DNA from 3 places in the Cupriavidus sp. GW821-FHT02F09 genome. Region 3 is predicted to be linked to each of the others. Evidence: predicted binding sites of a transcription regulator. Region 3 holds the regulator's gene; each other region holds the start of a gene.

Region 1 (11,365 bases), on a different contig from region 3:
CTTGCGGTAGGCCGGGCCGATGGTGTCGCACTGGCCGGGATAAGGCACCCAGTCGGAACAGGCATCGGCGTCCACGACGTTCATGCGCAGGTCAATGGTGACGCGCAGCCACAAATCGTGCAGCGGCTCACCCACCGGGCGCACACCGCCGCCGGCCAGCGGAATCTCGCGCGGCTTGGTGTCAGTCAGGCGCGCTTCGATGTCCCATAGGCCGTCGTCCCTAAGATAAGCCTCCGCCGTGATGGCACGACGGTGACGCAGGGCGCGATTGACGGGCGGGGAAAGCGGCATAACACCAGGCAGGAGCGGGAGAAATGGACGGCTGGGCCGGAAAACCGCAGGATTTTAACATGCCGGACAACGTTGGCCGGGAACAAACTGCGCGCGGCGCTGTTGCCGGGGATTGTCGAGCGACGGGCAAGCCCCGCGCATGCGGAAAAATCACGGCATTGCGGCGGAAACGGCCTAAGGCACAAGGCATGGGCAAGGCGTGAGCAAGGCGCGAAGATTCGGAATACGCCTACTCGCAAAGCAGGTATGCGCCCGAAACCGGTGCAGGACATGGCAGTAACATCACCGCGACATCACTGCGACATCACTTGAACTTGAGGCTGCCACGTCGGCGGACGTCAATCACTGCCATCCAGCCACTCATCCGCCCCTTTTATCACCTGGCTCACCACCGAGCGGGAAAAGCCGCGGGCGACCATAAAGCGGATCTGCTTGGCCTTGTCTTCCGGCGTGGCGGGCGGCGTGCCGAAGCGCTTTTGCCAGACCGCGCGGCCGCGCTCCAGCTCCGACCCGCGCAGGCGATCCTGCAGGTCGGCGAGCTGATCGCCGCCGAGCTGATGGGTGCGGGCTTCCTGCATCACGCGGGCGGCGCCATAGCGGGCCGCGCGCCGGTGCACCAGGCTGTCGACAAAGCGCGCGTTGGATAGCCAGTTCTCGCGCTCCAGCGCATCCAGCAATTGCTCGAGTGCCTCGGGAGACTCGGCATGCGGGGCCAGCTTGCGCGCCAGCTCCGCCCGGCTGTGCTCGCGCCGCGACAGGTAGCCGACGGCGCGGGCTTTCAGGGAGAGAGGAGGACGGGTAGCCATGGGGAAGGCGCGCTTGAACACCGCGCATTATCAATGCGTACTATCAATGCGCTTTATCAATGCGTTATATGGATGCGCTTTGAAAATGCAAACCGGGGCGGCGCGCGTCGCTGCGCGTGCCGCCCCGGGATGGGGATCGCGGCCGGGAATGCCCCGGCCAGCGAAGCTCAGTCTTCGGCGGTGGCCACGGCGCCGGCGGTGGCCGGCGTGCCGTTCATCAGGACCACGCCCAGCGACTCGCGCACCTTGTTCTCGATCTCGTCGGCGATGTCCGGATTTTCGCGCAGGTATTCACGCGCGTTGTCCTTGCCCTGGCCGATCTTCTCGCCCTTGTAGCTGTACCACGCGCCCGACTTCTCGACGACCTTGGCGTCCACGCCGAGGTCGATGATTTCGCCCTGGCGCGAGATGCCCTGGCCGTAGAGGATGTCGAAGAAGGCTTCGCGGAACGGCGGCGATACCTTGTTCTTGACCACCTTGACCTTGGTTTCGTTGCCGATCACCTCATCGCCCTTCTTGATCGAGCCGATGCGGCGGATGTCCAGGCGCACCGAGGCGTAGAACTTCAGCGCATTGCCGCCGGTGGTGGTTTCGGGCGAGCCGAACATCACGCCGATCTTCATGCGGATCTGGTTGATGAAGATCACCAGGCAGTTGGTGCGCTTGATGGTGCCGGTCAGCTTGCGCAGTGCCTGGCTCATCAGGCGGGCCTGCAGGCCCGGCAGCGAATCGCCCATCTCGCCTTCGATTTCGGCCTTGGGCACCAGGGCCGCCACCGAGTCGATCACGATCAGGTCGACCGAGCCCGAGCGCACCAGCGCGTCGGTGATTTCCAGTGCCTGCTCGCCGGTGTCGGGCTGGGAGATCAGCAGGTCGCCGACAGACACGCCGAGCTTGCCGGCATAGTTGACGTCGAGCGCGTGCTCGGCATCGATAAAGGCGCAGGTGCCGCCCAGTTTTTGCATCTCGGCCACGACCTGCAGCGTCAGCGTGGTCTTGCCCGAGGATTCCGGACCGTAGATTTCCACCACGCGGCCGCGCGGCAGCCCGCCGACGCCCAGCGCGATGTCCAGGCCCAGCGAGCCGGTGGACACGACCTGGATATCCTGGTCGATGTCGGCTTCGCCCAGTTTCATGATCGAGCCCTTGCCGAACTGCTTCTCGATCTGGGCCAGCGCGGCCGCCAGCGCCTTCTGCTTTTCGGCGCTTACGCCAGCACCCGCCTTCTTGCCGTCATCCATGGTCGTCCTTCCGTCAATGGTGTATAAATAGGCCGCATGTGGCGCGCTGCCTGCTTTTGCGGGTAACCGCCCGACCCGCGCCGCGCTGCGAACTCCTGATGACAATGAACCTGACAGCAGGGGCAAACATTGGGCAAACGCCGGTAATACGTTCGTTACTAAATTCAGTACGATCCGGCCCGCTCACTGCGCGACCGGATCAAGCGAGTACTGTATAAAAAAACAGTATGCTTGGCAAGTCCCGCACGCGTCATTTGATGTAAAGCGACGACTAAGCCGGGCCAGGGTGGAGACAACCATGCGTATTCTGATCGCCGAAGATGACGATGTGCTGGCAGACGGCCTGACGCGCTCATTACGTCACTCCGGCTATGCCGTCGACCATGTCGCCAGTGGGGTTGAAGCCGACTCGGCGCTCTCGACCCAGACCTTCGACCTCCTGATCCTCGATCTCGGCCTGCCCCGCATGCCCGGGCTGGAAGTGCTCAAGCGCCTGCGCACGCGCGGCGCCATGCTGCCGGTACTGATCCTGACCGCGGCCGACGGCGTCGATGAGCGCGTCAAGGGCCTGGACCTGGGCGCCGATGACTACATGGCCAAGCCCTTCGCCCTGTCCGAGCTGGAAGCCCGCGTGCGCGCGCTGGTGCGGCGCGGCGCCGGCGGCGGCGCCACGCTCACGCACCACGGCCCGCTGGCCTTCGACCAGGTTGGCCGCATCGCTTACCTGAACGAGCAGATGCTGGATCTCTCCGCGCGCGAAGTCGGGCTGTTGGAGATCCTGCTCACCCGCACCGGGCGGCTGGTATCGAAGGAGCAGTTGGTCGACCACCTGTGCGAATGGGGCGAAGAGGTCAGCAACAATGCCATCGAAGTCTACGTGCACCGGCTGCGCAAGAAGATCGAGGTGGGCGGGATCCGCATTGCCACGGTACGCGGGCTGGGCTACTGCCTGGAGAAATTCCAGGCAGCCGTGGCGCACGACTAGAAAGCGCCATTAAAATCAAAATCAGGATCGGCATCAGCGCCGTTTCCCTTTGACGGCATGCCGGCGACACCGCCAAGACCTGCCCGACCACCTCCTCCCCATGAGCCTGCTGCGACTGCCCCGGCGGCGCGCGCGGGCCGCACGGCCCGCGCGCACGCCCTCCCCGCCCGATCAGATCGTCAGCGACGAAACGCTGGCCGACGCCCTGCCGCACCTTGAAGACAGCGCGGGCCATCCGTCGCCGCGTTCGCTGTTCGGTGAAATCCTGGACTGGATGCTGGCACCGCTGCTGCTGCTGTGGCCGATGAGCATTGCCGTGACCTACCTGGTGGCAAAGTCCATTGCCAACGGGCCCTTCGACCGCTCGCTGGAGGCCAGCGCCATCGTGCTGTCGCAGCAGGTGCGCGAGGTCAACGGGCGCGTCACGCTGCAGTTGCCACTGTCCGCGCGCGAAATCCTGCGCGCCGATGAAACCGACAACATCTACTACCAGGTGGTGGGCACGCACGGCGAGTTCGTCGCCGGGGACAACGACATGCCGCTGCCCGGCGAGGACGATCGCGGCCACGCCGGGCTGGTCTCGCTGCGCGACGACCGCATCGCGGGCAACGACGTGCGCGTGGCCTACACCTACGTCGACCTGAAGCAGGCGGGCGACGCGCAGCCGGTGCTGGTGCAGGTTGGCGAGACGCTCGACAAGCGCGCGCGGCTGGCCAATGAAATCATCAAGGGCGTGATCCTGCCGCAGTTCGTGATCCTGCCGCTGGCGGTGGTGCTGGTGTGGTTCGGCCTCACGCGCGGGCTGGCCCCGCTGACTTCGATCCAGCAGCGCATCCGCGCACGCAACCCCGGCGACACCAGCCCCATCGACGAGCGCGCCGCGCCGCAGGAAATCACGCCGCTGGTGGCCTCGTTCAACGACCTGCTGGCGCGGCTCGACGTTTCCGTGCAGACGCAGAAGCGCTTTATCGCCGATGCCGCCCACCAGATGAAGACGCCGCTGGCCGGGCTGCGCATGCAGGCGGAACTGGCGCAGCGCGAGCAATCGCCCGAGGAGCTGCGCAAGTCGCTGGCGCAGATCGCCGGCAGCTCGGAGCGCGCGGCCCACCTGGTGACGCAGTTGCTGTCGCTGGCGCGCATGGAGAACCTGGCCGGCGCCGGCAGCATGGCGCCGCTGGACCTGGCCGCGCTCGCGCGCGAGGTGGTCAAGGACTGGCTGCCGCAGGCGTGGGCGCGCCGCATCGACCTCGGTGTGGATGCCGACGACCACCCGGTGATGGTGCAAGGCAATCGCCTGATGCTTACCGAGATGCTCAACAACCTGATCGACAACGCCATCCGCTACACGCCGGCCGATGGCCGCGCTACCGTGCGCGTCAGCGCGGATGCGTTCGAGCCCTTCGCGTACCTCGAAGTGGAAGACACTGGCCCCGGCATCCCGGTGGCCGAACGCGAGCGCGTGATGGAACGGTTCTACCGCGTGCTCGGCACCAAGACCCAGGGCAGCGGCCTGGGCCTGGCCATCGTGCGCGAGATCGTGCAGCAGCATGGCGGCGATGTCAGCATCCTCGACCACGTCTACCAGACGGAGCCGCGCCTGGCCGGCGCGTGCTTTCGCATCACGCTGCGCCGGCCATCCCCCCTGGAGCCTGCATGACCAACCCCGACCACGCGCGCGGCGGGCGCGACCAGGCCGATCAGTCCGAGCGCCGCGCGTGGCATCGCAACCTGCGCTGGATTGCCGCGTTGCTGTCGATCTGGTTCGTCGTCACCTTCGTGGTCGCCTGGTATGCCCGCGAGCTGCGCTTCAATTTCTTCGGCTGGCCCTTCTCGTTCTGGGTTGGTGCGCAGGGTGCGCTGATCGTCTACGTCCTGATGGCGGCAATCTATGCCTGGCGCATGAACCGCGATGAGAGCGATGACACCGGCGGGCTGCCCGTGCCTGCCCGCCAACATGACGATGCTGCATAGCAAGAAGCCCGGCCCTGCCGCTCGAAGCTGATTTTCGCAAGCCCTTCAGAGACCCTTCGCACCGCAGCGCAGCACCACCAAGCCAGCTTTTTGCCTAGCGTATACCCCGAGCGTTTAGTGGCGAATTCGGCCGAAATTGTCAGAACGCAGTAAGTTTCGCCTCCCACAATCCATTGCAACTTAGGAGGTTGTCGCGCGCCCGCCAGAGAACGCGTGCGCGCCGGCCGCCAACCTGAAAGTTCCGATCACAAACGGAGGAGACAATGGCTAACGCACAGAACGTGGCAATGCCCGGAGGCACAGCGCAGGGCTCGGCGATGACGCCCGAAGAGAGGAAGGTGATCTTTGCCTCCTCGCTCGGGACGGTGTTCGAGTGGTACGACTTTTATCTTTACGGTTCGCTGGCGGCCATCATCGCCAAGCAGTTCTTCTCCGGCCTCGATCCAACCGCCGCCTTCATTTTCGCCCTGCTGGCATTTGCCGCCGGCTTCATCGTGCGGCCGTTCGGCGCGCTGGTGTTCGGCCGCCTGGGCGACATGATCGGGCGCAAGTACACCTTCCTGGTGACCATCCTGATCATGGGGGCCTCGACCTTCATCGTGGGCCTGCTGCCGGGATTTGCCACCATCGGCTGGGCCGCCCCGATCATCCTGATCGGGCTGCGCATGCTGCAGGGCCTGGCGCTCGGCGGCGAGTACGGCGGTGCCGCCACCTACGTGGCCGAGCACGCGCCGCACGGCAAGCGCGGTGCCTATACCGCTTGGATCCAGACCACCGCCACGCTCGGCCTGTTCCTGTCGCTGATCGTGATCCTGGTGTGCCGCAACATGACGGGCGCCAACTTTGAAGTCTGGGGCTGGCGCATTCCGTTCCTGGTCTCGATCCTGCTGCTCGGCGTGTCGGTCTACATCCGCCTGTCGATGAGCGAATCGCCCGCCTTCCAGAAGATGAAGGCCGAAGGCAAGACCTCCAAGGCCCCGCTGACCGAAGCGTTCGGCCAATGGCGCAACCTGAAGATCGTGATCCTGGCGCTGATAGGCCTGACCGCCGGCCAGGCCGTGGTCTGGTACACCGGCCAGTTCTACTCGCTGTTCTTCCTGACCCAGGTGCTCAAGGTCGACGCCACCACCGCCAACCTGCTGATCGCGGGCGCCCTGGTGATCGGCACGCCCTTCTTCATCTTCTTTGGCTCGCTGTCGGACAAGGTCGGGCGCAAGTGGATCATCATGGCCGGCTGCGCGCTGGCGATGCTGACCTACTTCCCGCTGTTCAAGGCCCTGACCCACTACGCCAACCCGGCCCTGGAGCGCGCGCAGCAAAGTGCCCAGATCGTGGTGACCGCGGATCCGAAGCAATGCTCCTTCCAGGGCAGCCCGATCGCCCGCGAAATCGATTTCCGCAGCTCCTGCGACATCGTCAAGCGGACCCTGGCACAAGCTTCGGCCAGCTATGAAGTGGTGGAAGCTCCGGCCGGCACCGTGGCCTCGGTGAAGATCGGCGACAAGGAGATCGCTTCCTTCAACGCCTCGCTGGTACCGGCTGGCCACAGCTTCGACGATGCGAGCAAGAAGCAGATCGCTGCGTTCAAGAAGCAAGTGGGCGAGTCGATGGCCTCGGCCGGCTACCCGACCAAGGCGGACCCCGCGCAGATGAACACCATCATGGTGCTGGTGGTCCTCGTCATCCTGGTGATCTACGTGACCATGGTGTACGGCCCGATCGCGGCCATGCTGGTGGAGATGTTCCCGACCCGGATCCGCTACACGTCCATGTCGCTGCCGTATCACATCGGCAATGGCTGGTTCGGCGGCCTGCTGCCCACCATCTCCTTCGCGCTGGTGGCGCAGAACGGCAACATCTACTACGGCCTCTGGTACCCGATCATCATCGCGGGCGTCACCCTGGTCCTCGGCTCGCTGTTCATCCGCGAAACCAAGGACGTGGATATCTACGCCAACGACTGAAAGCGCGTGAGCCGGCCCGTCGTCCAGGGCACCAGTCTCATGCACGACTGATCCGGTAGTCAGTCGCTCCACCGGCGGGCCGCAAGGTCCGCCGTTTTTTTTGCAGGCTGCAGGGTGCATGCCGTGCTATTCGACGCCCTCAAAACTTTTTGAAGAAGTGGTGTTGACAGCCTCAAAATGCCATGTATAATCTCGGTCTTGTTCGGCGAATTAGCTCAGTTGGTTAGAGCGACGGAATCATAATCCGCAGGTCCGGGGTTCGAGTCCCTGATTCGCCACCATATTCGTTGAAGCCTGGAAACGGGCTACAACAAAAACCCCTCCCGATCGCAAGATCGGGAGGGGTTTTGCTTTTGGGGCTTCTGTTTTCTCGCGATCGATTTCCATCGCTCCCGATCGCAGGCAATCAGCAAACACCGGGGGCCGCTGCACGCCATTCAGGCCCGAGCCTCATCGTGAAAACGGCCCCCTTGGCCATGATCGCTCTCCTGCGATCTGGTGGATCATCATGGGCTGGCCTGGTACATGCGCTTTCGCTACCCTCGCCGGATCTACGCTCCACCCTCGGCGCATCCCGCCGCAGAGAATCCCGCTTGCCTACCGCAACGATGCCGACCTAAGCTGCATGCAGTGGATGCCATGCGCGGGGTCGCGCACAAAGCATTGCACCGTCTCCTTTCACAGGGATGTGAGAGTGATTCCAGAGTGACACAGCACTGACTATGCATCGCCCGTCCGTGGCCTGCCGCGCGTCATGATGACCATCGCCCATCCGTATCAACAGGTGCAGGAGCGAGGAACGCTGAAGTGTTTCCTGTTGGCTCTGTTCATGCATCTGCTGCTGGGCTTGATGCTTTACTACGGGGTGCATTGGCAGAGCCGCACGCCGGCCGGCGTGGAGGCGGAGCTATGGGACACCGTGCCCGAGATTGCGCAGCCCCAGCCGGTGGTCCAGCCGACGCCCGTGGAACCGCAGCCCGTGTTGAAGCCGGAGCCAGACGACAACGCCGACATCGCCTTGCAGGCTCAGAAGCGCAAGCAGGCGGCCGCGGCCGAGGAGGCCAGGCAGGCCGACCAGCGCGAGCGCAAGGCGCGAGAGGCGGAGCGCCAGGCGGCCTTGAAGCAGCAGCGCCAGAGCGAACTAGCGCGCCTGCAGGCCATGGCCAACAGCGCTCCCACCACAGGTGGCGTAGGCAGCCGCGCGGGCACCGGTGCCGGTGCTGGCGGCAACGCCTCGCCCGGCTACGCGGACCGCGTGCGGCGCCGCGTGAAGCCGAACATCATCTTTACCGAAGAGATCGCCGGCAACCCGGCCGCGGTGGTCGCGGTGCGCATGGCGCCGGATGGCTCGCTGCTGTCGGTGCGGCTCACCAAGTCCAGCGGCAATGCCGGCTGGGACAACGCCGTGCTGCGCGCGGTGGAGCGATCCGACCCGCTGCCGCGCGACGAGAACGGCGTGGCGCCCCCCGGCGTCAACATCACGTTCATGCCACGGGAATAGCGGCCGGCCACAAACAAAAAGCCCCTTCGGACCTTGCGATCCGAAAGGGCTTGAGTGTCAGGTCTGCGCAACCGGGACGGCTACCGGGACAACTCCATGTCCTCGGCCACCTGCCCGATCAGAATGACGGCACCATTGCACCCTTGAACTCGTTCTTCATGAACTGCCGTACCTCTTCCGACTGGTAAGCGGCGACCAGCTTCTTCACCCACGGCTTGTCCTTGTCCTGCGTGCGCACGGCGATGATGTTGGCGTACGGGCTGTGGATGTCTTCCAGCGCGATGGCGTTGCGGGTGGGCTGCAGGCCGGCGGCGAGCGCGTAGTTGGTGTTGATCACCGCTGCGGCCACGTCGGGCAGCGAGCGCGCCAGTTGCGCGGCGTCGAGCTCGACGAGCTTCAGCTTTTTCGGGTTGTCGCTCACGTCCAGCGGCGTGGCGTTGACGCCGTTGGTACCAACGCCGCTCTTGAGCTTGATCACGCCTTGCGCGGCCAGCAGGAGCAGCGCGCGGTTCTCGTTGGAGGGATCGTTGGGCACGGCGACCTTGGCACCTTGCGGCAGGTCCTTGGGCGACTTCAGCTTCTGCGAGTAGATGCCCAGCGGAGAGATATACGTGTAGCCCGCGCTGACCATCTTGTAGCCGCGCTGCTTCACCTGGCTGTCCAGGTAAGGCTGATGCTGGAAGCTGTTGGCGTCGAGGTCGCCGGCGTCGAGCGCGGCGTTGGGCTGCACATAGTCGTTGAACTCGACGACCTTGATGTTGAGTCCTTCGCGCTTGGCGACCTTCTGCACTACCTGCCAGACTTGCGCGTCAGGGCCGCTGACGGTGCCGACGCGCAGGGTCTGCTCCTGCGCCATCGCAGCGCCCGATGCCACGATGCCGAGCGTGGCTACCGCGACGGACAGCGCTTGCCGCAGGGAGGGATAAGAGAAACCAGAAGAGAAACCAGAAAAACCAGAAAAGTTGGACATGCTGCTTGTGTTCCTTTCCGCCATGCAAGCCAGCTTGCATGGCTTTAACCATGATGACAGCCCAGCGCGCGCACGATGCACGTTCAGTGCGCCTGCTCGCTCATCGTGCGCGACTCGACCTTGGGCGCATTTTGCCATCCGCCGCCCAGCGCAAGGAAGAGATTGATCTGGTCCAGCGCGACCTGGCTTTCCGACGCCGCCAGTGACGCTTCGGTGCTGGCCAGCGTGCGGTCGGCATCCAGGCTCGACAGGTACGGCGAGCGCCCGGCCTGGTAGAGCTGGCGGTTCTGCCGCGCGACTTCACTGGCCTTGTCGCGGGCATCGCGCAGCGCCTGGGTGCGCTCCAGCTCCCGCGTGTAGCTGCTCAGCGCCGACTGCGTTTCGCGCAGCGCCTTGAGCACCACGCCGTCGAAGTGGGCGAGCGCCGCTTCGGCGCCGGCTTCGGTGCCGTGGATGCGGGCACGCGTGCCGCTGGTCGGGATGTTCCAGGTGATCAGCGGGCCATAGCCCCAGTGCGCGGTCGGTGCCTGGCCAAGGTGGTCAAGGATGCCGGTGAAGCCGGCGGAGGCGCCGATGCGGATGGACGGGTACAGATCCGCCGTGGCAACGCCGATCTTGGCCGTGGCCGAGGCGAGTTCGCGCTCGGCCTGGCGCACGTCGGGCCGGCGCTTGAGCAGCGCGGCGCCGTCGCCCACGGGCAGCGCCTGGCGCAGCCTGGGTTCTTCGTGGCAGGCGTACTCCGCCTGCGATGTGGCGCTGGGCGGCTTGCCCAGCATCACCGCCAAGCGGTACGCCGCGCCCTCTTGCTCGGCCTTGAAGCGCGGCAAGGCCGCGCGCAGCACGTCGGCCTGCGCCTGTGAGCGCAGCAGGTCCACCGGCTGCCCGCGCCCGGCATCGACCAGCTTGCGGGCCAGCTCGACGCCGCGGCGCTGCAACTCCAGCTGATGCTCGGCCACGGTCAGTTCATGCGTGGCGGCGCAGCCCTGCACGTAGGCGCGCACGGTTTCGGCCACCACGCCGACACGGGCCTGGTCGAGTGCCGCCTGGCTGGCCTGCGCGCCGGCCAGCGCCGCTTCATCCGCGCGCGCCAGCTTGCCGAAGAAGTCGATCAGGTAGGAAACCTTGAAGCCGACATCGCCAAAGTTCATCACCGGAATCTTCTCTTCCTTGAGCAGCGGCTCGCCGGCGATCTGCCCGCGTTCCGCGCTGGCGGAGAGCCCGGCTCCCGGCAGGTTCTCTGCCTCCACCTCGTGGTAGACCGCGATGGCGCGCTTCAGGTTGGCCGCGGCCACGCGCAAATCGGTATTGGCAACAAGCGCCTGCTGCACCAGCTGGTCGAGCTTCGGATCGTCATACAGGCGCCACCAGCCATCGGGCACCTCGGCAATCGATACGGCGGGGTTGTTCGTGCCGAGCAGCGGGCCGTTGGCCGCTTGCGCCTTCACGGCGGCGTTGTCCGGCACATGGTAGTCGGGCCCGACCGTGGTGCAGGCGGCAAACAGCAGCGGCACCAGTGCCGGCAGCAGGGCTTTGCGCAACGTGTTCACTGCGCGCCTCCCTGGCTGGCGGCTCCCTTGGCGGCCAGCGCGAGCTTGTCCTTCTGATCCTTCTGGCCTTCCGGCCCGGCCTGCGCCTT
Region 2 (11,365 bases), on a different contig from region 3:
TTCAGGCCCAGGCGGCGGCCACGCGCGCCAAGGCGGGCCAGCGGCTCCACCACCAGCGTCTGGCCATCGGGAAGCTCGATCGGCGTGGGTTCGGTGATGTCTTCGGACAGCGAGCCCAGGCGGACGTTCAGGCCGGCCTGGCGCATGATCAGCGACAGCCGCGCCACGTTCTGCAGGTAGAACATGTTGCGGGTGTGGCGCTCGGGGATCAGCAGCAGGTTCTTGGCGTCGGGGCAGATCTTCTCGATCGCCGCCATCGCCGCCTGGACTGCCAGCGGCAGCATTTCAGGCGCCAGGTTGTTGAACCCGCCCGGGAACAGGTTGGTATCGACCGGGGCCAGCTTGAAGCCGGCGTTGCGCAGGTCGACCGAACAGTAGAACGGAGGCGTATGTTCCTGCCATTCCAGCCTGAACCAGCGCTCGATGGACGGCGTCGCATCCAGGATCTTTTTTTCCAGCTCGAGCAGTGGACCGTTCAGCGCGGTGATGAGATGCGGGACCATAAACATCCTATTGATCGTCTTTATCGTTCGCCCAGATTGTAGAGGAACGGCCAATTGGCTGCTGGCGCCGCCTGAATAAGCATATGCGAGCGCCGGCATAAGGGATAAGGGATACGGATATGGGGATGGGGGCCCGGAATAAAAGGGGGAGGCCCTAAGAGGAATCCGAAGCACTTCCGGGCGGCCTGCCAGCAAGGCCGGGAGGCAAAAAAAAGCGCGACCGGAGCCGCGCTTTCAAATGGCCTGACAGATACGGGGAGCGTTCTGCAGGTGGAGGAAACTGCCTCACTGGCACTGTATGTGCGCCCCCCCTCAAAAACAATTGAAGCTTTTTAAGATCGGATTTAAGCACTTTGCGAAAAAGCCGCCGGCTCCGCTTTCCGCCTGGCCCGGCCGCCCGCGGCGGACGCCTGAAATGAAAAAAGCCCGGCACAAGGCCGGGCGAAACTCCTGAGAGAAGATTCCCAATCAGCTCTCCAGCACAACACCTTTACGATCAGGCTTCATACGCGGTCTCGCCGTGCGAGGTGATGTCCAGGCCCTCGCGTTCTTCTTCTTCCGGCACCCGCAGGCCGATCAGCATATCCACCAGCTTGAAGGCGACGAAGGCCACCACACCCGACCACACGATGGTGGTGAGCACGCCTTCGAACTGGATCCACACCTGGCCCGCGATCGAATAATCGTCCGAGACCTTGTTGGCCACGTAGTCATAGACACCCGTGCCGCCCAGGCTCGGCGCGGCGAACACGCCGGTCAGCAGCGCACCCAGGATGCCGCCCACGCCGTGCACGCCGAAGACGTCGAGCGAGTCGTCCATGCCCAGCAGCTTCTTCAGGCCGGTCACGCCCCACAGGCACAGCAGGCCGGCGGCGATGCCGATCACGATCGAGCCCATCGGGCCGACGAAGCCGGCCGCCGGGGTGATGGCCACCAGGCCAGCCACTGCGCCCGAAGCGCCACCCAGCATCGAGGGCTTGCCCTTGCTGATCCATTCGCCGAAGGTCCAGGACAGCACGGCGGCGCAGGTCGCCAGCAGAGTGTTGACGAAAGCCAGTGCGGCCGAGCCGTTGGCTTCCAGCGCCGAGCCGGCGTTGAAGCCGAACCAGCCGAACCACAGCAGCGAGGCGCCCACCATGGTGAAGGTCAGGCTGTGCGGACGCAGGGCCTCACGGCCAAAGCCGATCCGCTTGCCGAACATGAAGGCACCCACCAGGCCAGCCACGGCTGCATTGATGTGCACCACCGTGCCGCCAGCGAAGTCGAGCGCGCCCTTCTGGAACAGCCAGCCACCCTTGGCCGTGGCTGCCGCGCCGGCTGCCGCGTCGGTGTACAGGTCAGGACCAGGCCAGAACCAGACCATGTGGGCCATCGGGATGTACGAGAAGGTGAACCACAGGACCACGAAGACCAGCACCGCCGAGAACTTGGCGCGTTCGGCGAAAGCGCCGATGATCAGGCCGCAGGTAATGGCTGCGAAGGCGCACTGGAAGGCGAAGTAAGCCAGTTCCGGTACCACCACGCCCTTGGAGAAGGTGGCAGCCACGGCATCGACATTGAGCCCCTTCATGAAGAGCCGGTCGGTGCCGCCAAAGAAGGCGTTACCCTCGGTGAAGGCGAAGCTGTAGCCGTAGATGGCCCACAACAGCGAAACCAGCGAGAAGATCACCAGGCACTGCATCAGCACCGACAGCATGTTCTTCGAGCGGACCAGGCCACCGTAGAACAGCGCCAGGCCAGGCAGCGTCATCAGGATCACGAAGGCCGTGGAGACCAGCAGCCACGCGGTATCGCCCTTGTTGGGCACCGGTGCCGGTGCTGCGGCAGGGGCGGCAGCCTCTGCTGGCGCAGCTGCCGCCGCCGCTGCCGCGGGAGCGGAGGCAGCTGCAGGTGCGGCCGTGGCGGCGGCGGCCGGCGCGGAGGCTTCGGCCGCGGGCTTGTCCTGCGCCATGGCGTGGGTGGACAGGCCGATGCCGGCCGTGCCCAAGGCCAGCGCCATGGCGCCGGTTGTCAGGATGCGCTTGAACCAGGATTTCATTGTGATTAACCTCTTATCGTTGGGCTGTGCGTCACAGCGCGTCGCCGCCGGTCTCGCCGGTGCGGATGCGGATGACCTGCTCGATCGGTGCGACGAAGATCTTGCCGTCGCCAATCTTGCCGGTGCGCGCCGATTTCTCGATCGCCTCGATGGCCCGGTCGACCACGTCGTCCGGGACGGCCACTTCGATCTTCACCTTGGGCAGGAAATCCACGATGTACTCCGCGCCCCGATACAGCTCGGTATGGCCCTTCTGGCGGCCGAAGCCCTTGACTTCAGTCACGGTGATGCCGGACACGCCCACGTCCGAGAGCGCTTCGCGCACCTCGTCGAGCTTGAACGGCTTGATGACGGCGATGATCAGTTTCATCCGATTTCTCCTCTGAGCGGGACGGCCCGGCCTCGCGTCCGGCGCCCGCTCGACCTGATGCGTGTTTAGAAAGTCTTGGTGATCGAAGCCCAGGCTGTAGCCTTGCCGACGTAGCGGCCCGGTACATTGGTATAGGCCGATTTGTGCGCATTGGTGTCGATATAAGCGATCGCCAGTGCGAAGCCCTTGCCCAGGTCCTTGGTCAGCCCGAGCTTCCAGTCGGTGTATGAGGCGCTGTTCACGTGCTTCACGTTCTGGTAGCCGACGTGGGCATTGAGCGTCAGGTCCCAGAAGTTCAGCGGCACATTGGCCGACAGGTCGGCGTAGTAGCTGTACTTGCTGTCAGCGAAGCCGAACAGGTTGGTCAGTGCCTGCGAGTACTTGAAGAACACCGGGCCAGCGCCGGCGCCGACATACAGTTCCGTGGTGTACGGGCGGGTGAAGCCGTTCGGGTAATCGCCCGGGTAGTAGTACTGCAGCACGCCAGCGTCATAGTTCCACTCCAGGCCGGCCAGCGTCACCGTGTTCTTGAAGCCGCCGTAGAAGTCCATCTCGATCGGTGCCGAGACTTTCGGATTGCTGTCGCCGAGCCAGCTGATGCTCGAGTTCCAGTTACCCACATAGAAGCCGCTCGAATGCGAGTAGTCGAAACCGCCCTGGATGGCCGGGCGGCGGTTGGTCTGCATCAAACCGCGATAGCGATACTCACTGGCCAGGGTCACGTTGGCGGTGAAGGTGTGCGGCGAAGCCTCGGCGGCGGCGGCGGCGTCGGTAGGTGCACCGCCCTCCTGCGCACTGCTCTGGGCGAAGGCGGCGGGGGCGAGCCCGCAAAGCACAACTGCACTGGCGCTGACTGCAAGGGCCAACTTCTTCATGGGTTTGTTCTCCTTTTCCTCTGGCTCGGTACTCGTGTGTTTGAAAGTAGTTTGTAAAACGAGGCTCCTGCCACCATTACTGCAACTGCCGTGCCAGGAGGGAACCGTGGCGTGAAAGCGTCATTTTGTGCGCAAAAAGACATCAAATTGGACGAGGCCGACTGTCTCCCAGCGAACTTACTGACGTTAAAAGGTGTTACCAGCCCGCGCTGGCGCTTTCCCGGGGACGCTTGAAGCGTGATAATCGGCCCATGCTGGCGGCAAGTGCCGTGCACGCACCGCGTTTGCCCACACCCCGTTTCGGTGCACCGCGATGCAGCACGCCGAATCCCGCCCACCCAGTTATCCGCACCAAGGCGGTGCAAAAGGAGAACCAGTATGAAACCCACCGATCTCTTCAACGATTTCCAGGCCAAGATCAGCGAAGCCCTGCGCAATTCGCCGGCCAAGGACATCGAAAAAAACGTTCGCAGCATGATGACGCAGGGGTTTTCCAAGCTCGACCTGGTCACCCGCGAGGAATTCGACGTCCAGTCGCAGGTGCTGGCGCGCACCCGCGCGCGCCTGGAGGAACTGGAAGCCCGCGTGCAGGCGCTGGAAAGCCGCTCGACAGGCGGCTCCGACACGCCTGTCTCGGGCTGAAGCCCTTGCCGCGTCCCGTGTTTGCTCCAGGGGCCCGATGACCCCGGGCGCAGCCCTCGACCGCCAGAATGGCCGCCGTATTCCGGCGGCCATTTTCGTTAACACTTCCTTGATGCTTTTCGGAGTGAGATGAGCCTCGCCCTCCTGCGTAGCCGGGCGCTGACCGGACTCGAGGCACCGCTGGTGTCGGTCGAGGTGCACCTGGCCAACGGCCTGCCCGCCTTCAATATCGTCGGGTTGGCCGATACCGAAGTGCGCGAGAGCCGCGAGCGGGTGCGCGCGGCGATCCTCAACAGCCAACTCGAGTTTCCCAGCCGGCGCATTACGGTGAATCTGGCGCCAGCCGACCTGCCCAAGGAGTCCGGGCGCTTTGACCTGCCGATCGCGCTCGGCATCCTGGCCGCAAGCGGGCAAGTCCCGCTGGATGGCCTGGATGCCAGCGAGTTCGCCGGCGAGCTGTCGCTGTCCGGCGAATTGCGCCCCGTGCGCGGGGCACTGGCCATGGCCATGGGCCTGGGGCGCGACAACGCGGCACGGCAAGCCGCTGGCGAAGGCCCGGCGCGCAGCTTCGTGGTGGCGGCGGAAAACGCGCCCGAGGCGGCCCTGATTGACGGCGTCACGGTATATGCGGCGCGCTCCCTGCTGGAAGTCTGTGCTCACCTTGGCCCCCTGCCCACGGACCGCCTGGCACGCGCGGAGCCGCTGGTGGAGATCGCGGCAGGAGACCCGGCTGGCCCGGACATGCGTGACGTGCGGGGCCAGGCGCAAGCGCGCCGCGCCATGGAGATCGCGGCGGCGGGCCAGCATTCGGCATTGCTCGTCGGTCCGCCCGGCACCGGCAAGTCCATGCTGGCCCAGCGCTTTGCCGGCCTGCTGCCACCCATGACGCTGGACGAAGCGCTAGAATCCGCCGCGGTGCAGAGCCTGACCGCCGCCGGCTTCCATCCCGCCCGCTGGCGTGAGCGGCCCTACCGCTCGCCGCACCACACCGCGTCGGCGGCGGCGCTGGTGGGCGGTGGCAGCAATCCCCGGCCGGGCGAGATCTCGCTGGCCCACCAAGGTGTGTTGTTCCTGGATGAGTTGCCTGAATTTGACCGCAAGGTGCTGGAAGTGCTGCGCGAACCCCTGGAATCGGGCCGCGTCACCATCTCGCGCGCCATGCGGCAGGCCGACTTCCCGGCGCGCTTCCAGTTCATCGCCGCGATGAACCCCTGTCCTTGCGGCTATCAGGGGCACCCTTCCCGTCCTTGCCGTTGCACGCCTGACCAAGTGTTGCGCTACCAGTCCAGGCTGTCGGGACCATTGCTCGACCGGATCGACCTGCAGGTGGAAGTGCCGGCGCAGGATCATCAGGAAATGCTCGACGGCCCGCCCGGAGAGCCCAGCGCCGACGTGCGCCAGCGCGTGCTGGCCGCCCGGGCCGTGCAGCAGGCCCGGCAGGGCAAGCCCAATGCCGCCCTGTCCGGTCGCGAGATCGACGAACACTGCCCGCTCGCGCCCGAGGCGCAGGCATTGCTGCGCGGCGCCATGGCCAAACTAGCCTGGTCGGCGCGCGCCTATTTCCGCGTATTGAAGATCGCCCGCACCATTGCCGACCTTGCGGGCACCGAGCAATTGCAGCCAAGCCATGTGGGCGAGGCTATCCAGTACCGGCGCGCCTTGCGCACACCGTAGCCATTCACGCCCGGCGCGGCGGCACGGCCACAGGAGGTTCCGACGGCGGCGGGGGCTCCTCGATCGGAGGAAGGTCTGGCGGCACGCCCGGCGGCAGCGGATCTTCGGCCGGCGGCACGGTGTGGGCCGGCTGCGCTTGCAATGGAGCCTGCTGGGGGGAAGAGCTTCGCATTGCTTGCCTCCGCTTGGGTCGTCTTCGTCTTACCTTATTGAAGCAAACGCACTCGTTGGAAGCCAGCGATAGATAGACATATGGACGGATCGGGACGGCGCGGAGCCGGCCCCAAGTCCTCAAGCCGGATGGCGCCTGACGAAGAACAACGCCGCGCCCACGGCCACCAGCACGCTGCCGAAGATCCGGTTCTGCCAGCGCACCGCGCGCGCATTGCGGAACAGGCCGCGCATGCGCGAGGCCAGCAGCGCGTAGCCGTGCATCACCACCAGGTCCACGCCGCACATGGTCGCGGCCAGGATGGCAAGCTGGGGCCCGAGCGCATGGGCCGGATCGATGAACTGCGGCAACACCGCCACCATGAAGATGATGCCCTTGGGGTTGGTCACATTGGTTAGCAAGCCCGTGGCAAAACGCCGGCGCGGACTCAGCGCGGCGACGCGCGGCGCTTCCGTACCCGGCACGGCATCGTCCTGGCCGCCGTCCACCCGCGCGCGCCATTGCTGCACGCCGATATAGATCAGGTAGAGCGCACCGATCGTCTTGACCACGGCAAAGGCGTGCTCGGAGGCCACCAGCAGCGCGCCCAGGCCACCGCCAGCCACCAGCAGGATGATGACCAGCCCGGTCTGCAAGCCAAAGATCGTGGTGGTGGTCTTGCGCAGGCCATAGGACAGGCCATGGCTCATCGACAGCACCGCGCCGGATCCCGGCGACACGGCAATCACCCAACAGGCCGCGAAATAGGCCAGCCAAACATCCCAACGCATTGCGTTACTCCTTGAAAATAAACTGTCTTGAATCTGCCTGGAAGCCTGGAAGCCTGGAGCGCCCAGGTCAGAACGGATGGAAGCCCGTCAGGAACTGATCTATCTGTTCCGCCTGGCGCTGGTCGCGCGCGGCCTCTCCCGCCTCCAGCACGACCGCCTGGTAGACGTGCACGCCCGACGCCACCAGCCGCGCCGTCAGCCTGCGTGGCGACTGGTCCTGCGGCGATACCGCGGCTACCTGCACCTCCACGCCCTCGAGCGCCACGGCCGGCGATGCGGCCGACATCACCGTTACCTTGCGGGTCTTGACCGCTTCGGCGGGATGCGGCCCGAGGTTGCCGAGCAAGCCCTTCTGCATGGAATCCAGCGCCGCCTGCCGCAACTCGGCGTCATCGGCGGGCAAGGTCACCACGCCCACGGCGAACAAGGTCTCGTCGACCCGGGCCGCGTCCATCGTCATGGGCAGCTTGCGCCCGGCAATCGCCACCTCGCGCGCAGCGCCGGATGGCTTGCCGGGATAGAGCGCCGCGTAGGCGCCTTCGTTGGACTGGATGGTGCGCCAGTCATAGCGGGGTGAACAGGCGATCAGCCCGGCGCCGAGCGCGCCCAGGACGATGGCTTTGGCAAGCAGGGACTGCGGCAAGCGGAAGAACCGTGGAAACCAGGCGTGGGGCATCAGGGCGGCGAATGCGGAAATAAGCCGCTATTATCGTAGAACCCGCGTGCCAGCGCTCATCCACATTGCCCGCCAATGCAAACCCAGCCATCGATCCAGCCAATGCAGCCATCCCCCCGGGGTGTCCTTGGCACCGCACGCCGTACCGGCGCGGCGATGCTCGGCGCCATGCTGGTCGCGGCAAGCACGAGCGCCCTGGCCGCCACGGCCCACCTGCCCCCCGTCAACGATCTCGCCGCCCAGGCCTCCGCTGCGGCCAGCCGGGGCGAGCCCCTGGTGGTGCTGGTGACACTGCCGGGCTGCGTGTACTGCGAAACGGTGCGCCGCAACTATCTCGGCCCGCAAGCCGCGGCGGGAGAAATCGAGGCGCGCGAGCTCGACATGACCGCCGACACGCCGCTGCGCAACACCGATGGCAGCATGACCACCGCGCGGGAATGGGCCCGCAGCCGCAATGTGGCGGTAGCGCCCACGGTGCTCTTCCTCGACGCGCGCGGCCGCTCCCTGGCCACGCCGCTGCGCGGCATGCAGCCCGATTTCTATGGCGCCTACCTTGAGCAGGCGCTGGACCAGGCCCGCTCGGCCTTGGCAAGCAAGGCGCATTGAGGCGCACAATGGCGCACCCGACTGCGGCCAATCGTCGCATCCGCGGCGGCTCGGTGAATGCAGCCGGCAGCGCCTCGGCAGCGGCAGTAGAATAGTGGCTTGTCTGACCTGTCGGCGAGCATCATGACGACCTCCGCTTCCCCCACCGCACCCACCCCGGCAAGCACCGCCTCGCGCAAGCTGTGGCCTGTGATCGCCGCCGTGCTGCTGGTTGCCGTGCTGGGCTGGTTCGGCTATCGCGCCATCGCCCCCGCCAATGCGGCGCCGCCCGCCACGTTCACGCTGCTGTCCGGCGAAAAAGTCAGCACCGCCGATCTCAAGGGCAAGGTCTACCTGGTCAACTTCTGGGCCACCAGCTGCGTCACCTGCGTCAAGGAAATGCCGGACATGGTCCGCACCTATGACAAGTTCAAGGACAAGGGCCTGGAGTTCGTCGCCGTGGCAATGAGCTATGACCCGCCCATGTACGTGATGAATTATGCGCAAACGCGCAAGCTGCCGTTCAAGGTGGCAATGGATTCCGACGGCGCGGCCGCCAAGGCATTCGGCGAAGTGCAGCTGACCCCGACCACCTTCGTGATCGACAAGGACGGCCATATCCTCAAGCGCTATGTGGGCGAGCCCGAGTGGGACGCGCTGCACAAGCTGCTCGACGGCGCGCTCGCCAAGGCGGCCTGAGCCACTGCCTGGCCCACTGACTGGCCCGCCGCCTCCGCCCAGAAAGGTGCCTTCCATGGCACCTTTTTTTATTGCCGGGCGCCGTCGCGCAATGCCCGGCTTGCGCAGCACGGCTGTATGGATATACAGTTGCCAGCAGCTTTCCCCGCCCATGCCGGCCAGCGCACTTGCGCCCGGCATCCCCTAAGGCCCCCGCTCCGTGTTACTCGATCCCGATCCCAGCGCCGTGCTTTGCGACGCACCCGCCGTCAAGCAGCCCGATACCGTGGATGCCGCCGCCCCCGAGACGCCGGCTTACCTGTCCACCCTGAACCCGGAACAGCGCGCGGCCGTGACGCACGAGCCCGCCGCGCCGCTGCTGATCATCGCCGGTGCCGGCTCGGGCAAGACCAACACGCTGGCGCACCGCGTTGCCCATCTGGTGCTGGGCGGCGCAGACCCGCGCCGCATCCTGCTGCTGACGTTCTCGCGCCGCGCGGCGTCGGAGATGGGGCGGCGGGTCGAGCGCATCGTCGACCAGGCGCTGGGCATGCAAGCCTGCGGGGCGGGGCGCGCGGCACTCACATGGTCCGGCACCTTCCACGCCATCGGCGCGCGCCTGCTGCGCGAGTACGCGGAAACGCTTGGCCTGTCGCCCAGCTTCACCATCTGCGATCGCGGCGACGCCGCCGACCTGATGAACGTGGTGCGGCACGACCTGGGCCTGTCGGCCCAGGCTTCGCGGTTCCCGCGCAAGGAAACCTGCCTGTCGATCTACTCGCGCGTGGTCAACACGCAGGCGCCGCTCGAAGACGTGCTCAAGCAATGGTTCCCACGCTATGCCATGTGGACGGATGCGCTGCGCGGACTATTTGCCGGCTATGTGCAAGCCAAGCAAAAGCAGCAGGTGCTCGACTACGACGACCTGCTGCTCTACTGGGCGCAGGCACTGGCCGAGCCCGCGCTGGCGCAGGACATGGGCGCGCGCTTCGACCACGTGCTGGTGGACGAATACCAGGACACCAATGCGCTGCAGGCTGCCATCCTGCTCGCGCTCAAGCCCGACGGGCGCGGCCTGACGGTAGTGGGCGACGATGCCCAGTCGATCTACGCCTTCCGTGGCGCCACGGTGCGCAATATCCTCGATTTTCCCGCGCAGTTCACGCCGGCCGCGGACATGGTCACGCTGTCGCAGAACTACCGCTCCACCCAGCCCATCCTGGCCGCCGCCAACGCGGTGATCGGGCTGGCGACCGAGCGCTATACCAAGGACCTGTGGTCGGAGCGCGGCTCGGCCGAGAAGCCGGAGATCGTGGTGGTCAACGACGAGGCGGACCAGGCCCGCTATGTGGTCGAGCAGATCCTCTCGCGGCGCGAGGCCGGGCTGGCGCTGCTGTCGCAGGCGGTGCTGTTCCGCGCCGCCGACCACAGCGCGCAGCTGGAGATCGAGCTGGTCCGGCGCAATATCCCGTTCGTGAAATTCGGCGGCTTGAAGTTCCTGGAATCCACGCACGTGAAGGATGTGCTGGCGGTGGTGCGCTGGCTGGAAAATCCGCGCGACCGCATGGCAGGCTTCCGCAGCCTGCAGCTATTGCCGGGCGTGGGGCCCAAGACTGCCGCTCGCGTGCTCGATGCGGTGGAAATCGCCACCGAGCCGCTATTTGCCCTGGAGTCCTTTGAGGCGCCGCCAGCCGCCGCCGAGGCCTGGCCCGACCTGCTGGCGCTGGCGCGCAGCCTGATGGCCCCGGCTGCGCCGTGGCCCTCCGCCTTCGAGCAGGTGGTGGCGTGGTACCAGCCGCACCTTGAGCGCCTGCACGACGACGCGCCCGCGCGCGCTGCGGACCTGCAGCAACTGGAGCGTATCGCCGCCACCTACGCGTCGCGCGAGCGCTTCCTGACGGAACTCACGCTCGACCCGCCGGACGCATCGAGCGACGAATCCGGCGTGCCGCTGCGCGACGAGGATTACCTGATCCTGTCCACCATCCACTCGGCCAAGGGCCAGGAATGGAAGGCCGTCTATGTGCTCAATGCCGTCGACGGCTGCATGCCTTCGGACCTGGCCACCGGCACCACCGAGGAAATCGAGGAAGAGCGCCGGCTGCTATATGTCGCCATGACCCGCGCCCGCGACCACCTCGACATCGTGGTGCCGCAGCGGTTCTATGTGCACCAGCAGACCGCCTATGGCGACCGCCATGTCTACGCCTCGCGCACGCGCTTTCTGCCTAACCGCGTGATGCCGCTGTTCCACAGCCGGTCCTGGCCGCCGCCCCCGCCGGTGGCGGACGCGCCGGCCAAGGCGCCGCTGCCCAGGCTCGACCTGGCCGGGCGCATGCGCGATATGTGGAAATGAGGCTGCGCGGCCAAGGCGCGTGTCAG
Region 3 (9,225 bases):
CCCCACCAGGAACATCGCCGCTGTGCCGATCATGGACAGCGTGCGCATCAACCAAGGCGCCAGGCGCAGGATGCCGCGGCCAATGGCTCGCGCGCCGGCGGAAGCCTTCTGGCTAAGATACAGGCCAGCATCGTCCAACTTGACGATGCCCGCCACCAGGCCGTAGACGCCCACTGTCATGATCAAAGAGATGGTCGACAACACGGCCACCTGGGTGCCGAATGTCGCACCGGATACCGTCCCGAGCGAGATCACGATGATCTCCGCCGACAGGATGAAATCAGTGCGCACCGCACCGCGAATCTTGGCTTGCTCATAGGCAGCCATATCCGTCTCGGGATTTGCCGCTTGTGACGCTTCGGAATCGGTTTGCCCCTGAGTGGAATCGCTATGCAGGAAACGGTGCGCAATCTTCTCGAATCCCTCGTAGCAAAGAAAGGCGCCGCCAGCCATCAGCAGTGGCACGATGGCTGCGGGCACGGCAGCGCTGATCGCCAGAGCTGCCGGCACCAGAATCACCTTGTTGCGAAAGGACCCCAACGCTACAGCCCACACAACGGGTAATTCGCGCTCTGCCTTCACGCCGCTGACCTGCTGCGCATTCAAGGCCAGGTCGTCGCCTAGTACGCCGGCTGTTTTCTTGACCGCAACTTTACTCATGGTGGCTACATCGTCGAGGATGGAGGCGATGTCGTCGATCAGCAGAAGCAGGCTGGTGCCGGCCATATCCAAGGTTCCCAAGTAGACGTAAGGAAAGCACCCCGTCGCACGGAGGGCGCATAGCGCGATACTGTGCCACAGGCGTCGCAAGCGATGCGAACCATCGCCATTCCGGCGTCGCGCCTCTAGGGGGCTGGCAATTCAGGATGTGAATCGGAGCCGCCTGGGGCATCCGTCAAAAAAAAAGACCGCCGGCGGGATAGCAGGGCGGTCTACGGGAAGTCTCGTCGGGGTCAAGCAACGAGTAATTGAAATATGCCAAACTACACGCCTGCTTGCTATCCGCCGTCGGTGGGGGGCACGCTGCCTCTCTTGCCGAACATGAGCACAGAAGCGCCCCCATTGGGAGTGAGAAGGGGACATGAATGAGAAAAGCAGCAGCAAGTACTGCCGGATATGGCGAGAACGCGGCCGCATTGGTGCAGCAGTACGAGAGCCTCCAGTTCGACGATATCCACCGAGACGTACTGCACCTATTTCCACGTGAGCTCAGCAATATTCTGGATATCGGAGCAGGGTCAGGCCGCGATGCGGCCGCGCTCGCCCGCTTGGGACATCGGGTTGTGGCCGTGGAACCCACGGGCGAATTGCGTCGAGAGGGGCAACGCATTCACGCGGCATTGCCGATCGAGTGGGTGGATGATTCACTGCCACACCTGTCGGCGATGCGATCCAGGCGAGAGCATTTTGAGCTGATACTCCTGACTGCAGTATGGATGCATCTGGATGCCACCGAACGACCCATTGCGATGAACTCGATCGCGGAGCTGCTAGCGCCGGGCGCCACGATCATCATGTCGCTCCGCCACGGACCTATTCCCCGAGGTCGAAGGATGTTCGACGTTTCTGCCGATGAGACGCTGGCGCTTGGCCGAGCGGTTGGCTTGACCGAAAGCTACTGCGGGCAGCGTAAGGATACGCAGGGCCGGGACTCGATTTCCTGGAGCGTGATTGCCTTGCAGATGGCATGGCCGAGCGGTCCCGGGATGTCCGAAATGCTCATGCCCGGATCCGGGCGAGGCTTTGGGAGATAGCCATGGTTCAAAAATTATTCCACGAACTGCCAGTGGATGAGCGCGAGGGTTTCGAGTCGGCTTGCGCACTGCATGGATTTGTACGAGAGGACTTCGATGTGGCTGCGGAGGAAGGCACTCCGTTGAGCGGCGGGCCGAATCGTATCTTGCGGGAGGTCATCGTCGCCCGTGTAGCCGGCGGCGAGGCTCGGCGCTATCCTGGCGGAGCTGGGGCCGCATGGACGGTGGCATTCGAGCAAGACCTGGAGCGGGATGTCTTCGGCTTTCCTCTTGCCGATTAATTGAGCCGTCGGGCGCGCCCCCCGAACTCGCGAGCCCTCGTCGATGACCCCAAGGCTGGCAGTCCGGCACCAAAGCCCAGCTGGAGGGGCAGAGGCCACTCTCGCGCGTGGGCAGCAATAATCCACCGCTGTGGGCCACAGCAAGAGGGGGAAGAAGGGATCTTGGCGCGCGCGAGTGCAGAAAACGAAAACGGCGCCAAGGGCGCCGTGGGAAAATTTCGCTTTCCGTGGGAAAGTTCGTATCGTGAAACGACTAGGTAAAGCGTAAGCCGTTGATACTAATAAGAATTCTGGGGTGGCTGATGGGACTCGAACCCACGACGACAGGAATCACAATCCTGGACTCTACCAACTGAGCTACAGCCACCGTCGATGTCGTTCTGCTTGGTGCCGAACGACGAAGAACAAGATCATACAATGCCAAAAGCCGGATGGCTAGTACTCTGCACAAATTTTTTTAGTGCCACCTGTTTAACCGGCCAGCTTGGAGGATTCCTCCAGCTCGAGCATTCGGCAGATAGCGGCCATGCTGCCAACCATGGTGCGTCGTTGCGCGCCCTGGTAGATGCGCACGCCTTTTGATTGGCGAAAGGGCACGGGCTTGACGGGGCGACGGGCGGAGAGGCGGTTGGCTGGCAGCATGGCTACACCTGGTGACTTGCAACAACAGTTAGCGGTACCCGCTACGCGGGTGCGTTGGCACAATCGGGTGTCGGCTTGTACGGGGATCGCCCGCCTCAGCCGCACTCGTCAGAAGGCGCCGGGGCGGATGAGGCCGACAGCGATGCCTTCTAGTGAGAACTCTTCGCGGCCGGCTTGCACGATGATGCTGGGGAAGTCGGGGTTCTCGGCGATCAGCTCGATGGTGTCGCCGCGGCGGTTGAGGCGTTTGACGGTGACGTCGTCGCCCAGGCGGGCGACGACGATCTTGCCGTTGGCGGCTTCGCTGGCGCGCTTGACGGCGAGCAGGTCGCCATCGAGGATGCCGGCGTCGCGCATGCTGAGACCACGCACCCGGAGGAGGTAGTCGGGCTGCACGTCGAACACCGATGCGTCGACCTGGTATTGGCGGTCGATGTGTTCGGCGGCAAGGATCGGGCTGCCGGCTGCGACGCGCCCGACCAATGGCAGGGTTAGCTGCATGACGCCAGCCATAGGCAGGGAGAACTGGTCGGGTAGCTCGGAGTCGCTACGGGAGACCTTGAGGCGAATGCCGCGGGAGGCGCCGGGGGTGAGCTCGATCACGCCTTTGCGGGCCAGGGCACGTAAATGTTCCTCGGCTGCATTGGGTGAGGAGAAGCCAAACTTGGCGGCGATCTCTGCGCGCGTGGGCGGAAAGCCCGTGTGCTGGAGGCTGCTGCGGATCAAGTCGAAAATCTGCTGCTGTCGCGGTGTCAGGGTCGCCATGGTCGCCGGTGTTTGAAAGCACTGTATGTTTAAACAGTATGCTGTGATTTTATACAGTATCGAGTGAAGTGCAAGCGGAATTTTTGGGAGTTTGCGCATTGACAGGTGCGTCCCGCGGGTCTTGGCGCGTGCCGTGGCGAGTGGGCGGAGGGTTACAATCCGCGGCACCTGAAGCGTCTTGCGTTGCGCACTGTTCAACTTTTCTGGGGCTCCCGAGCTCATTTCCGCCATGTCTCTCCTGCCTCGTGTCGTCGTGCTCGCTACCGGCGGCACCATTGCCGGTTCTTCTTCCAACCCAGCCAGCAGCGCGAAGTACCAGGCGGCGACGGTGCCGGTGACGGCGCTGCTCGATGCGGTGCCGGCGCTGGGCACGGTGGCGCGGATCGAAGCCGAGCAGGTTGCGCAGGTAGATAGCAAGGACATGTCGTTCGCGCTCTGGTCCAGGCTGGTGGAGCGCGTGGCGTTCTGGTCTGCGCAGCCCGATGTGTCGGGCATCGTCATTACGCACGGCACCGATACCCTGGAGGAGACGGCCATGCTGCTGCACCTGGCCTGCGTGGGTGGGGTGCCAGTTGTGCTGACGGCTGCGATGCGACCGTCGACCTCGTTGTCGGCGGATGGCCCGTTGAACCTGCTGGATGCGGTGCGCGTAGCGGCGGATGCTGGCGCGACGGCAAAGGGCGTGCTGCTGGTGATCAATCAGGAGATTCACGCGGGGCGCGACGTGATGAAGGCGCACACATCGGCGGTGAATGCGTTTGTGTCGCCGGTATCCGGGCCGATTGGTTTTGTTCAGGACAACCTCGTGCGCTTTGTGCGCACCCCCGGGCGCTTGCCGGCCAAGGCCTGGCCGGTCCCTTGCGTATGGCCGCAGGTCGAGATCGTGGCTAGCTATGCGGAGCCGGGGCGGATCGTGGTGGATGCCTTGGCGCAGGCGGGCGTGTCGGGCCTGGTCGTGGCTGCTGCTGGCAACGGGTCGGTTCACCAGGCGCTGGTGGAGGCGCTAACGGATGCTGCCGGCGCCGGCGTGGCAGTGGTGCGCAGTTCGCGCACAGGGGCGGGGCATGTGGCGATTCCAGCGCCTCCCCGGCCGGCGTCGGGCGTTTTTGTTTCGGCCGGCGACCTCAATCCTTATAAGGCGCGTGTGCTCCTGGCGCTGGCTCTGGCTGGGGAGCCAGGACTGGCAAAGGATCCGGCGGCGCTGCAGGCGCTATTCACCGAAAACTGAGGCGGCTTGCTCCGGATGGCAAAAGCACGCTATACTTTAAGGCTATTCAACCTTGCTGCACCGGACATGGCGCTCGGGCAGCTTATCCAAAAGGAGCGTCAATGCGTCATTACGAAATCGTATTTATCGTCCATCCGGACCAGAGCGAACAAGTCCCGGCCATGATCGAGCGTTACAAGACGCTGGTCACGTCCCAGGAAGGCCAGATCCACCGCGTGGAAGACTGGGGTCGCCGTCAGATGGCCTACATGATCCAGAAGCTGGCCAAGGCTCACTACGTTTGCCTGAACATCGAATGCGGCAAGGAAACCCTGGCTGAACTCGAACACGCGTTCAAGTTCAACGATGCAGTGCTGCGCCACCTCATCGTTCAGACCAAGAAGGCTGAAACCGCACCGTCCCCGATGATGAAGGAAGTGCAGCGCGAAGAAGCTCGCAAGGCCGCGCAACAGACCAGCGAAGTCCAGGCCGCCTAAGTGCGGACTGTTGTGGTTGCCGCCGGCGTTGATCGCCGCGGCGGCAAGTGCGGGCATCGGTGCGGGAGAGTGCGTTGAACCAGTTAAGGCTCTGCGCAACGCTCGCGGAACGCGATGCCTTGCGTTACACCCCGGCCGGGGTCCCCGTGGTCAACTGCATCTTGCAGTACGCGGGCGAGACGGTCGAGGCGCAAACGCCCAGGCAGGTGGAGTTCGCCATCGCCGCCATGGGAATTGGTCAGATCGGCCAGCGGCTTGAGCGTACTCCGCTCGGCGCGATGCTCGACTGCGAAGGATTCCTGGCCCGCAGGCACCGCAACAGCAAGGCTCTCGTCTTTCACATCACTGGATGTAAAGCATTCGAAAAGGATTGAATCATGGCATTCGTCAAACGTGACAACAAGAACAAGAAGCGCTTCCAACAGCAAAACCCGCTGTTCAAGCGCAAGCGCTTCTGCCGCTTCACCGTGGCTGGCGTGGAACAGATCGACTACAAGGATCTGGACACCCTGAAGGATTTCATCGGCGACAACGGCAAGATCACGCCGGCCCGCCTGACCGGCACCAAGGCGCACTATCAGCGTCAGCTCGACACGGCCATCAAGCGCGCGCGTTTCCTCGCGCTGATGCCCTACACCGACCTGCACAAGAACTGATCGGCCCTAGGTCCGTTAAGGAGAAAACACGATGCAAATTATTCTGCTTGAAAAAGTCATCAACCTGGGCAACCTGGGTGACATCGTTCGCGTGAAGGACGGCTACGCCCGTAACTTCCTGATCCCGAACAAGAAGGCCCGCCGCGCTACCCAGACCGCTATCAGCGAGTTCGAAGTCAAGCGCGCCGAACTGGAAAAGGCGGCCGCTGAAAAGCTGGCAGCTTCGCAAGCTGAAGGCGAAAAGCTGAATGGCCTGACCGTGCAGATCACCCAGAAGTCGGGTGTGGACGGCCGCCTGTTCGGTTCGGTGACCAACGCCGACATCGCTGAAGCCCTGGCTGGCCAAGGCTTCAAGGTCGAGAAGGCGCAAGTGCGCCTGCCCAATGGTCCGCTGAAGGTTGTTGGCGACCACCCGGTCAGCGTCTCGCTGCACACCGACGTGCTGGTCGACGTGACGGTTTCCGTCCTGGGCGAACACGCCTAAGCATCGGCCTTGCTGCCGGTTTCCACTTGTCCTTCGGGCTGGTGGGAGCCGGATGCCAGCGCCGCTTGCTTGACCAAACAAAAAGGCAGGAGCATCGCGCTCCTGCCTTTTTGTTTGGCCGCGCCCCTTGCTTGCCTGATTGCCCGACTGCTACGGGGCGGGGCCGGTTGTCCCGCCGTCACACGGCAGGATGCCCCAACAGCCGGCTGCGAATTCTCCGCCGGCTCGCTGGCGTCGACCGTTATAATCCCCCCCTATGAACGCGCCTGTCGCAGACCCCCAACTAGACAATCTCAAGGTACCGCCGCATTCCATCGAGGCCGAGCAATCGGTGCTGGGTGGCCTGCTGCTGGACAATGCCGCCTGGGACCGTATCGCCGACTTCCTGAACGAAGCCGATTTCTATCGCTTCGATCACCGGATGATCTTCCAGAGCATCTCCCGGTTGATCGCCGCTACCAAGCCGGCCGACGTCATCACCGTCTACGAGTCGCTGCAAGGCGCTGGCAAGGCGGAAGAGGTGGGCGGCCTGGCCTATCTGAATTCCCTGGCGCAGAACACGCCTAGCGCGGCCAATATCCGCCGCTATGCGGAGATCGTGCGCGAGCGCTCGGTGCTGCGCAAGCTGGTGACGGTGGCCGACGATATCGCTACCGCGGCGTTCGCCCCCAAAGGGCGCGAGGTGCGGGAGTTGCTCGACGAGGCGGAATCCAAGGTGTTCGCCATCGCCGAGGAAGGCTCGCGCGGGCAAAAGGGGTTCCAGGAAATCCAGCCGCTGCTGACCCAGGTGGTCGAGCGCATCGACGAGCTGTACCACCGTGACTCGAGCACCGACGTCACCGGCGTGCCTACCGGTTTTATCGACCTGGATCGCATGACCAGCGGCATGCAGGCCGGCGACCTGATCATCGTGGCGGGGCGCCCCTCCATGGGTAAGACCGCATTCTCGCTAAATATCGGCGAGCACGTGGCGGTGGAGCAGGGCCTGCCGGTGGCGGTGTTCTCGATGGAAATGGCGGGCACGCAGCTGGCCATGCGTATGCTGGGCTCGGTCGGCCGGCTTGACCAGCACCGCCTGCGTACCGGCCGCCTGCTTGACGAAGACTGGCCGCGGCTCACGCACGCGATCCAGCGCATGAACGATGCGCAATTGTTCATCGACGAAACACCGGCGCTGAGCTCGATGGAGCTGCGCGCCCGTTCACGCCGGCTGGCGCGCCAGTGCGGCCAGCTCGGACTGATCGTCATCGATTACCTGCAACTGATGTCGGGCTCGGGTGGCGGCGAAAACCGCGCCACCGAAATCTCGGAAATCTCGCGCTCGCTCAAGGGCCTGGCCAAGGAACTCAACTGCCCGGTGATTGCACTGTCCCAGCTGAACCGAAGCCTGGAACAGCGTCCGAACAAGCGCCCGGTGATGTCCGACTTGCGTGAATCCGGCGCTATCGAGCAGGATGCCGACGTGATCCTGTTTATTTACCGCGACGAGGTCTACAACCCCGATTCGCAGGACAAGGGCACGTCCGAGATCATCATCGGCAAGCAGCGTAATGGCCCGATTGGCACCGTGCGGCTGACGTTCCTGGGGCAGTTCACCAAGTTCGACAACTTCAGCGGTGGCCCCGCCTTCTTCGACAACGACAACTGAAGCCAGTCTTGGCGCGGCTTGCCGGGCATCGTGGCTCGGTGGCCACATGGCCACAGTCGATCGCGCCTGCCGCGCGTCAAAGTCCTCCGGCATCGCCGCACAAACCTGTAAAATATTGCGTTTTGATGACAGCCGCCCTCGGGCGGCTGTCGTTTAATGCGTATCCGCCTGATTCAGTAACTACCCGCGGCGCCCCCGCGCTTCGACAAGGAACATTCCATGTTCGGCCGATTCATGCCCACTGAGGGCAAGTTCTTCGAATACTTCAACCAGCATGCCGATTGCGCGGTGACCGCCGCCCGCGAGCTGGAAGTGCTGGTCAACGACCTGCCCAATGCCGAGGCCCACGCTCGCCGCGTGCAGGCCACGGAAAAGAAAGCCGACCGCATCACGCACGACACGATCGACCTGCTGCACAAGACCTTCATCACGCCGCTGGACCGCGATGAGATCCACAAGCTCATCACCACCATGGACGACATCCTCGACCTGATGGAAGACGTGGCTGAAACCATCTCGCTGTACGACGTGACCAGCCTGACCGATGAGGCGCGCAAGCTGGCCTCCATCTGCGTGCAGTGTTGCGACCAGGTCAAGATCGCGGTCGGCCTGCTCGAGGACATGAGCAATGCCGGCGCCATCCTGAAGACCGCGCAGCAGATCGACCAGCTCGAGTCCGAGGCTGATCGCGTGATGCGCGCCGCCATGTCCAAGCTGTTCCGCGACGAAACGGACGTCAAGCGCCTGATCAAGCTGAAGGCGATCTACGAACAGCTCGAAACCATTACCGACAAGTGCGAGGACGTCGCCAACATTCTCGAAGGCATCGTCCTGGAAAACGCCTGAGGCACAAATCGGCATGCAAACAATACAAATGAGCCTGTGGGTCATTGGCCTGCTGGTGGCTCTCGCCCTGCTGTTCGATTTCATGAACGGCTTTCACGATGCCGCCAACTCGATTGCCACGGTGGTGTCGACGGGCGTGCTCAAGCCGCACCACGCGGTGGCCATGGCGGCCATGTGCAATGTGGTGGCGATTTTCATCTTCCATCTGAAGGTGGCGGCAACCGTCGGCACTGGCACGATCGACGTCAACATCGTCGATCACTACGTGATCTTCGGTGCCCTGATGGGTGCCATTGCCTGGAACCTGATCACCTGGTACTACGGCATTCCCTCGTCGTCCTCGCACGCGCTGATCGGTGGCTTGGTTGGGGCTGCGGTGGCCAAGAGCGGCACCAGCGCACTGGTGGGCGGCGGTCTTCTCAAGACCGTGGCTTTTATCGTCATT

What was found. Region 3 encodes LexA, which represses DNA repair genes until DNA is damaged. Its sites were predicted from a motif close to ACTGTATNNNNATACAGT; they were not measured.
Region 1: a site for LexA is predicted at 2,548-2,565, ahead of recA (recombinase RecA). Genes of this name have one in related genera too.
Region 2: a site for LexA is predicted at 9,117-9,134, ahead of AC07XB_RS11715 (ATP-dependent helicase). Genes of this name have one in related genera too.

Annotation. Positions count from the first base shown of each region.
Region 1 covers NZ_JBWKVH010000033.1:39,300-50,664, reverse strand. The annotation lists gene AC07XB_RS28180 (DUF2889 domain-containing protein) at 1-291, opposite strand, end outside; gene recX (recombination regulator RecX) at 630-1,097, opposite strand; gene recA (recombinase RecA) at 1,265-2,338, opposite strand; gene AC07XB_RS28165 (response regulator) at 2,637-3,323, shown strand; gene AC07XB_RS28160 (sensor histidine kinase) at 3,424-4,980, shown strand; gene AC07XB_RS28155 (DUF4212 domain-containing protein) at 4,977-5,294, shown strand; gene AC07XB_RS28150 (MFS transporter) at 5,558-7,258, shown strand; tRNA gene AC07XB_RS28145 (tRNA-Met) at 7,463-7,539, shown strand; gene tolA (cell envelope integrity protein TolA) at 8,013-8,759, shown strand; gene AC07XB_RS28135 (MetQ/NlpA family ABC transporter substrate-binding protein) at 8,878-9,729, opposite strand; gene AC07XB_RS28130 (efflux transporter outer membrane subunit) at 9,813-11,276, opposite strand; gene AC07XB_RS28125 (efflux RND transporter periplasmic adaptor subunit) at 11,273-11,365, opposite strand, start outside.
Region 2 covers NZ_JBWKVH010000008.1:34,850-46,214, reverse strand. The annotation lists gene gshA (glutamate--cysteine ligase) at 1-503, opposite strand, end outside; gene AC07XB_RS11760 (ammonium transporter) at 1,000-2,541, opposite strand; gene AC07XB_RS11755 (P-II family nitrogen regulator) at 2,573-2,911, opposite strand; gene AC07XB_RS11750 (TorF family putative porin) at 2,977-3,786, opposite strand; gene AC07XB_RS11745 (accessory factor UbiK family protein) at 4,165-4,428, shown strand; gene AC07XB_RS11740 (YifB family Mg chelatase-like AAA ATPase) at 4,558-6,102, shown strand; gene AC07XB_RS11735 (LysE family transporter) at 6,394-7,044, opposite strand; gene AC07XB_RS11730 (hypothetical protein) at 7,112-7,720, opposite strand; gene AC07XB_RS11725 (thioredoxin fold domain-containing protein) at 7,823-8,326, shown strand; gene AC07XB_RS11720 (TlpA disulfide reductase family protein) at 8,450-9,004, shown strand; gene AC07XB_RS11715 (ATP-dependent helicase) at 9,270-11,339, shown strand; gene cmdF (tyrosine 2,3-aminomutase) at 11,362-11,365, opposite strand, start outside.
Region 3 covers NZ_JBWKVH010000083.1:718-9,942, reverse strand. The annotation lists gene AC07XB_RS38505 (DUF808 domain-containing protein) at 1-726, opposite strand, end outside; gene AC07XB_RS38500 (class I SAM-dependent methyltransferase) at 1,086-1,754, shown strand; gene AC07XB_RS38495 (hypothetical protein) at 1,757-2,035, shown strand; tRNA gene AC07XB_RS38490 (tRNA-His) at 2,327-2,402, opposite strand; gene AC07XB_RS38485 (hypothetical protein) at 2,507-2,677, opposite strand; gene lexA (transcriptional repressor LexA) at 2,786-3,442, opposite strand; gene AC07XB_RS38475 (asparaginase) at 3,672-4,670, shown strand; gene rpsF (30S ribosomal protein S6) at 4,772-5,146, shown strand; gene priB (primosomal replication protein N) at 5,221-5,520, shown strand; gene rpsR (30S ribosomal protein S18) at 5,524-5,802, shown strand; gene rplI (50S ribosomal protein L9) at 5,834-6,286, shown strand; gene AC07XB_RS38450 (replicative DNA helicase) at 6,543-7,934, shown strand; gene AC07XB_RS38445 (DUF47 domain-containing protein) at 8,154-8,780, shown strand; gene AC07XB_RS38440 (inorganic phosphate transporter) at 8,794-9,225, shown strand, end outside.